DNA from 2 places in the Streptomyces sp. NPDC096152 genome. Region 1 is predicted to be linked to the other one. Evidence: riboswitches for the same ligand, from Rfam matches in the RefSeq annotation. Region 1 holds a riboswitch; the other holds the start of a gene.
What was found. Region 1 has a riboswitch for S-adenosylmethionine ahead of thrC (threonine synthase). Riboswitches for the same ligand answer to the same signal wherever they lie in the genome.

Region 1 (3,497 bases):
TCCGCGCCGAGACCGTGCACCCCGACCCGGGTGCCGCCGAGCCCGTCGACGAGCGCCTCGCAGCAGCCGGTGAACGCGTCCGCCCACCGCCGGGTGAGGAAGCCGAGGCGGTCCGCGCCCAGCATCCCGCGCAGCACCTGCTCGGCGATGTCGTCGGGCAGCATCCGGAAGTAGTCCACCGGCGCCCACGGCGTGTGCGAGAAATGGCCGATCCGCACGTCCGGCCGGAAGTCGCGCAGCATCCCCGGGACGAGCGTCAGGTGGTAGTCCTGCACCACCACGGCCGCCCCCTCGGCGGCCTCCTCCGCCAGCGCCTCGGCGAAGGCCAGGTTGTACGCCTCGTAGGACGCCCACCGCCGGCGGAACTCCGCGTCGAAGACCGGCTCCAGCGGCGTCTGGTAGAGCATGTGGTGGACGAACCACAGCACCGAGTTGGCGATGCCGTTGTAGGCGTCCGCGAAGACCGCCGCGTCGATGTCGAGCATCCGGACCTGCTGCCCGCCGGTCGCGTCGGACGGCAATCGGCGGCCTCCCTCGAAGCGGCGGGCCGCCTCCCGGTCGGCGTCGCCGAGCGCGGCGCACACCCACACCGCGCCCGCCTCCGGCCCGATCGCCGACAACCCGGACACCAGCCCTCCGCCTCCGCGTCGGGCCTGCAGCGAACCGTCCTCGCGCAGCTCGTACGAAACCGGGCCGCGATTGGACGCGACCAGCACCTCGGCACCGTGCGTAGAAGCCATACGCCTCAACCTAGCCCGGCCCTCAAACGCTCAAACGTACGGTTCCGCTTGGTGGGTGGCCGTATACGGCCGGGCCGATGTTTCACGCCACCTTCCGGGCGGCGTACTCCGCGATCTCGACCATCGGCGGCCGCTCCTCGGTGTCCACCGAGTACGTCCGCGGCTCGAAGCCCTCCTCGCCCCGCTCGAACTGGGTGAGGGCGGGCCGGATCAGATGGCCGCGGGCCAGCCGGAGCTGGGCGGTGCGGTAGATCGCGGCGGCCATCCGGCCGAGTGCCTGCCCGTCCTGGTGCCGGTGCTTGCGCACGCCGACGTCCACCTGGGCGAGCGCGTCCAGGCCGACCAGGTGCAGCGCGTCGACCAGCATCCCCAGCTCGACCCCGTAGCCGACCGGGAAGGGCAGCTGTTCGAGCAGCGAGCGGCGGGCCGCGTACTCGCCGCCGAGCGGCTGCACGAAGCCGGCCAGCTGCGGCCAGTGCATGTTGAGCAGCGGGCGCGCCATCAGCTCGGTGACCCGGCCGCCCTGCCCGGCGGCGCCGCCGAGCGGACGGTCGTACATCGCCTTCACCAGGTCGACGTCCGGGTCGGTGAGCAGCGGGCCGACGATCCCGGTGACGAAGTCGGAGGAGAACTCCCTCAGGTCGGCGTCGACGAAGCAGACGATGTCCCCCTCGGTGGCGAGCAGCGAGCGCCACAGCACCTCGCCCTTGCCCGGGACGGCCGGGATGCGCGGCAGGATGTCGTCCCGGTGGACGACCCGGGCGCCCGCGGCGGCGGCCACCTCGGAGGTGCGGTCGGTGGAGCCCGAGTCGACGACGACGATCTCGTCGACGAGCGGGGCCTGCCGCATCAGGTCGTGACGGATCACGGCGACGATCTCGCCGACCGTCTCCTCCTCGTTCAGCGCGGGCAGCACGACGCTGACCGACGAGCCGCTCGCGCGCTTGGCGGCCAGGATCCGGTGCAGCGGGCGATCGGTCACGGACCAGGAGCGTGTCCTCAGCCAGCCCTCGACTTCTTCCAGCACGGTCGGCGGCTCCTCACTGATTCGGATCACGGAACGGATCACACGGGTCCTGTGCTCCGTCTCGCGGTTCGGACGACTATCTCAACTGTCCTGGCCTTCGGTTACAGTCTTGAACAACGCGGATGACCATCGCATGTCGGGGGTCGCCGCCGCTCAACAACCGCATACCGCTCATCCAGAGGGGCAGAGGGACACGGCCCGATGAAGCCCCGGCAACCCTCCAGCCGGTTCTCGTATCCATCGCTGTGCGCGCACGGTCGATCGTCACCGCGAGGCTCCCGGCTAGGGAAGGTGCCAAATCCGTCTCACGGCGAGATGCGTCGTGAGGAAGATGAGGAGAAAGGGCCTCGCCTCCATGGCTGTGCAGACTGTTGCAAGCAGCACCGACTCCACCGTCGACCTGGGTCCCGCCGCGTCCTTGAGCTGCCGTGAGTGCGGCCACCGGGTGCCGCTCGGCCCGGTCTTCGCCTGCGAGGAGTGTTTCGGCCCGCTGGAGATCGCCTACGACTTCTCGGCGTACGACACCGAGGAGCTGCGCAAGCGGATCGAGGCGGGCCCCGCGAACATCTGGCGCTACGCGCCGCTGCTGCCCGTCCCCGCCGACGTGGCGACCAAGCCGAACCTGAACCCGGGCTGGACCAAGCTGGTGCAGGCCGACAACCTGGCCCGCGAGCTCGGCGTGACCGGCGGGCTGTACGTGAAGGACGACTCCGGCAACCCGACGCACTCCTTCAAGGACCGGGTCGTCGCCCAGGCCCTGGAGGCCGCCCGTGCCTTCGGCTTCACCACCCTGTCCTGCTCCTCCACCGGCAACCTGGCCGGCGCCGTCGGCGCCGCGGCCGCCCGGGCCGGCCTCCGCTCCTGCGTGTTCATCCCGCACGACCTGGAGCAGGGCAAGATCGTCATGGCCGCGGTCTACGGCGGCGAGCTCGTCGGCATCGAGGGCAACTACGACGACGTGAACCGTTTCTGCTCCGAGCTGATCGGCGACCCGGCCGGCGAGGGCTGGGGCTTCGTCAACGTCAACCTGCGGCCGTACTACGCCGAGGGCTCCAAGACGCTGGCGTACGAGATCTGCGAGCAGCTCGGCTGGCGGCTGCCGGACCAGATCGTGGTCCCGATCGCCTCCGGCTCGCAGCTCACGAAGATCGACAAGGGCCTTCAGGAGCTGATCAGGCTCGGTCTGGTCGAGGACCGGCCGTACAAGATCTTCGGCGCCCAGGCCCAGGGCTGCTCCCCGGTGTCGACCGCCTACAAGGCGGGCCACGACGTGGTCCGCCCGCAGAAGCCGGACACCATCGCCAAGTCCCTCGCCATCGGCAACCCGGCGGACGGCCCGTACGTCCTGGACATCGCGCGCCGCACCGGCGGTGCCGTGGAGGACGTGACCGACGAGCAGGTGGTGGACGCCATCAAGCTGCTCGCCCGGACCGAGGGCATCTTCGCGGAGACGGCGGGCGGTGTGACGGTGGGCGTCACGCGCAAGCTGATCGAGAACGGTGTGCTGGACCCGGCGAAGACCACCGTCGTCCTGAACACCGGTGACGGCCTGAAGACCCTGGACGCGGTGGCGGGCACCGGCCTCACCGCGACCATCCGCCCGAACCTGGACTCCTTCCGAGAGGCTGGCCTCGCATGAGCGTGACCGTTCGCATCCCCACCATCCTGCGCACCTACACCGGCGGCCGGGCCGAGGTGAGCGCCGACGGCGCGACCCTCGGCGAGGTCAT
Region 2 (3,497 bases), on a different contig from region 1:
TTTCCGGTCACAGCACTAGACCACCGGCACGCAGCGGCCGCCCTCCGTGCGGTACGTCCAGCGCGCGCCGTCCCGGACGAGTTCCCGCACCGCGGTCAGGAAGCGGTCGATGTGCTCGTCGGGGGTGCCGGCACCGAAGCTGACGCGGACGGCGTGCAGGGAGCGCTCGCCGGGGGCGGTCTCCGGGGAGCCGCACCCTCCGCGCGCCTCCGCGCCCGCGCCGAGCAGCGTGCGGAGCAGGGGCTGGGCGCAGAAGAGGCCGTCGCGGACGCCGATGCCGTACTCGGCGGAGAGCGCGGCCGCGAAGTGGGAGCTGTTCCAGCCCTCGACGACGAAGGACAGCACGCCGACCCGGGGCGCGTCGTCGCCGAAGAGGGAGAGCACCCGTACCTCGGGCACCTCGGCGAGGCCCGTCCTGAGCCTGCGCAGCAGGTGCTGCTCGCGGGCGACGAGCGTGTCGAAGCCGGCCTCCGTGAGGGCCCGGCAGGCCGAGGCGACGGCGTAGGCGCCGATCACGTTGGGCGAGCCGGCCTCGTGGCGGGCGGCGCTCTCGTGCCACTCCACCTCCACTCCCCCGTCGGCGCGCCGGGCGACGCTACGGCTCGCGCCGCCGCCCGCGAGGTACGGCTCGGCCGCCCGCAGCCAGTCGGCGCGGCCGGCCAGGACGCCGGAGCCGAAGGGGGCGTACAGCTTGTGGCCGGAGAAGGCCACCCAGTCGACGTCGAGGTCGGCGACCGACACCGGGTGGTGCGGCGCGAGCTGGGCGGCGTCCAGGACGATCCGGGCGCCGTGCGCGTGCGCGGCGGCGGCCAGCTCCCGCACCGGCCACAGCTCGCCGGTGACGTTGGAGGCGCCGGTGACGCAGACCAGGGCCGGGGCGTGGGGATCGCGGTCGGCCAGGGCCCGCTCCAGGGTCTCCACGGCCTGCCGCGGGGTGCGCGGCGCGTCGAGGACGGTGACGTCGGCGCCCGGCCACGGCAGCAGCGCGGCGTGGTGCTCGGTCTCGAAGACGAAGACCCGGCAGCCGGCCGGCAGCGCGCGGGCCAGGAGGTTGAGGGAGTCGGTGGTGGACCGGGTGAAGACCACCTGGTCGGCCGGACGGCAGCCGAGGAACCCGGCGACGGTCGTCCGGGCCTTCTCGAACAGGTCGGTGGAGAGCTGGGAGAGGTGGCCGGCGCCGCGGTGGACGCTGCCGTAGTACGGCGCGTAGGCGGCCACGTCGTCCCAGACGCGCTGGAGGGCGGGGGCGCTGGCCGCGTAGTCGAGCGCGGCGTACCCGGCCTCACCGCCGGTGACGAGCGGAACGGCGACGTCCCGGCCCAGCACGGGCAGCGGGGGGCAGACGGCAGGGGCGGGGGCAGCGGTGACGACGGACATGGCGGACTCCTGTGAGAGGCAAGCGGAATCACCGTGCGAGCGACTACGGCTCGAGCACGCAGGGAGCTCCAGCACGGCGGAAGGTGAAAGGGGTGTGCGGAGGCGGGGCTCGACGCCCTAACGCATTCGCTTGCTCACGGAAGGCTCCCTCGAACGACCAGGACCCCTGGCCCCACGCTCATTCAGAAAGCGTGCGAGGGGTCCGCGCTTGCCGTGGACCTTGCTGTCCACGACCTGGTCCTCACCCGGGGCACCCCGCCACGGACGGAGGGTTGCCGGACAGCCGGCCGGGGCCGCATGGCTGTCGCTCATGACCTGGTCCACCATCCTGCCACACGATCTTCGACGCGCAAGGCGCGGTCCGGAATGCGGACCGCGCCCAGCCTCGTGCCGTGTGCGGATCAGGCGTTGCTGGCGGCCACCCAGCGCTCCAGCACCCGCTTGGCCGCCCCCGAGTCGATCGACCGCGCGGCCCTGTCCATTCCGGCGCGCAGCTGCTCGGCCAGCGTCCCGGACCCCGGCTCCAGGGCGACCAGCGCGGCCGCCGAGTTCAGCAGCACGGCGTCGCGCACCGGGCCGGTCTCGCCGTCCAGCAGCCGGCGGGCGACCTCGGCGTTGTAGGACGGGTCGCCCCCGCGCAGGGCCTCGACGGGCACCAGCTCGATGCCGACGTCCCGCGGGTCGAAGGTCTCCTCGGAGACCTTGCCGTCCCGGACCACCCAGACGTGGGAGGTGGAGGTCGTGGTCAGCTCGTCCAGGCCGTCGTCGCCCCGGAAGACGAGGGAGGAATTGCCGCGCTCGGCGAAGACGCCCGCGATGATCGGCGCCATCCGCGCGTCGGCCACGCCGACCGCCTGCGCCCGCACCTTCGACGGGTTGGTCAGCGGACCGAGGAAGTTGAAGACCGTACGGATGCCCAGCTGGCCCCGGGCCGCCGCCACATGGCGCAGCGCCGGGTGGAACTTCACGGCGAAGCAGAAGGTGATCCCGGCCTCCTCGGCGACCTGGGCCACCCGTCGCGGCGTCAGCTCCAGATTGACGCCCAGCTTCTCCAGGACGTCGGACGCCCCGGAGGCGGAGGAGGCGGCCCGGTTGCCGTGCTTGACGACCTTCGCGCCCGTGCCGGCGACGACGATCGACGACATCGTGGAGATGTTGACCGTTCTGGCGCCGTCGCCGCCGGTGCCGACGATGTCGACGGTCTCGCCCGGCACCTCGATGACGTTGGCGTGGTCGTACATCGCGCGGACCAGGCCGGTGATCTCCTCCACCGTCTCGCCCTTGGCCCGCAGCGCCACCACGAAGCCGGCGATCTGGGCGTCGGTGGCCTCGCCGCGCATGATCCGGTCCATCGCCCAGGCCGTGTCGTCGGCGCTCTGGTCGCGGCCGTCCAGCAGCCCGTTCAGCACCTGGGGCCAGGAACGGCCCGCCGCGGTGTCGCCTCCAGCGGGGGTCACAGCGCTCATCAGCCGCTCCTGGGTCGGTGTCCCGGACTGGGGACACGGGTCTCGAACAGGTTCCACCCTATCCAGCCCGGGGCACGGGAAAGGGCCCCGTCCGCATGGAGGACAGGACCCTTTCCTTGTGGCGTGCGCAGCGATCAGTGGTGGCCGTGGCCGCTCGTGATCTCCTTGTACTCCTCGACGCTCGGCTTGTTGATCTGGGAGTCCTCGCCGTAGTAGGCGCCGCTGAGCTTGGCGCGCAGCTTCTCGGATCCCTTCACCTTGCGCTCGACGCCGTTCTCGTCGACCGTCGGGCCGATCTCGGCCGGCTCGTACTGGTGGTGCGCCGTGAGGGTGTAGAGCTGCTCCTGGCTGAGCGGCTCGTGGACCTCGATGAACTCACCGTGAGGCAGGCGCTTGATGATGCCGGTCTCGCGACCGTGCAGCACCTTCTCCTTGTCCCGGCGCTGGAGGCCGAGGCAGATCCGCTTGGTGACGATGAACGCGACGACCGGGCCGGCGAAGAACGCGATCCGGACGAACCAGGTGACGGCGTTGAGCGACAGGTGGAAGTGGGTCGCGAACAGGTCGTTGCCGCCGCCGATCAGACCCACCATGTAGATGGTGACCCAGGCGACACCGAACGCGGTACGGGTCGGGGCGTTGCGCGGGCGGTCC

Region 2: another riboswitch for S-adenosylmethionine. It lies ahead of ACIQ9G_RS03790 (aminotransferase class V-fold PLP-dependent enzyme); the one in region 1 lies ahead of thrC (threonine synthase).

Annotation. Positions count from the first base shown of each region.
Region 1 is NZ_JBIWFW010000007.1:120,564-124,060, forward strand. Features, by position in the region: gene ACIQ9G_RS23890 (trehalose-6-phosphate synthase) at 1-740, opposite strand, end outside; gene ACIQ9G_RS23895 (glucosyl-3-phosphoglycerate synthase) at 823-1,767, opposite strand; SAM riboswitch class I at 1,936-2,105, shown strand; gene thrC (threonine synthase) at 2,123-3,406, shown strand; gene ACIQ9G_RS23905 (MoaD/ThiS family protein) at 3,403-3,497, shown strand, end outside.
Region 2 is NZ_JBIWFW010000001.1:864,944-868,440, reverse strand. Features, by position in the region: gene ACIQ9G_RS03790 (aminotransferase class V-fold PLP-dependent enzyme) at 16-1,377, opposite strand; SAM riboswitch class IV at 1,577-1,693, opposite strand; gene trpD (anthranilate phosphoribosyltransferase) at 1,779-2,843, opposite strand; gene ACIQ9G_RS03780 (cytochrome bc complex cytochrome b subunit) at 2,978-3,497, opposite strand, start outside.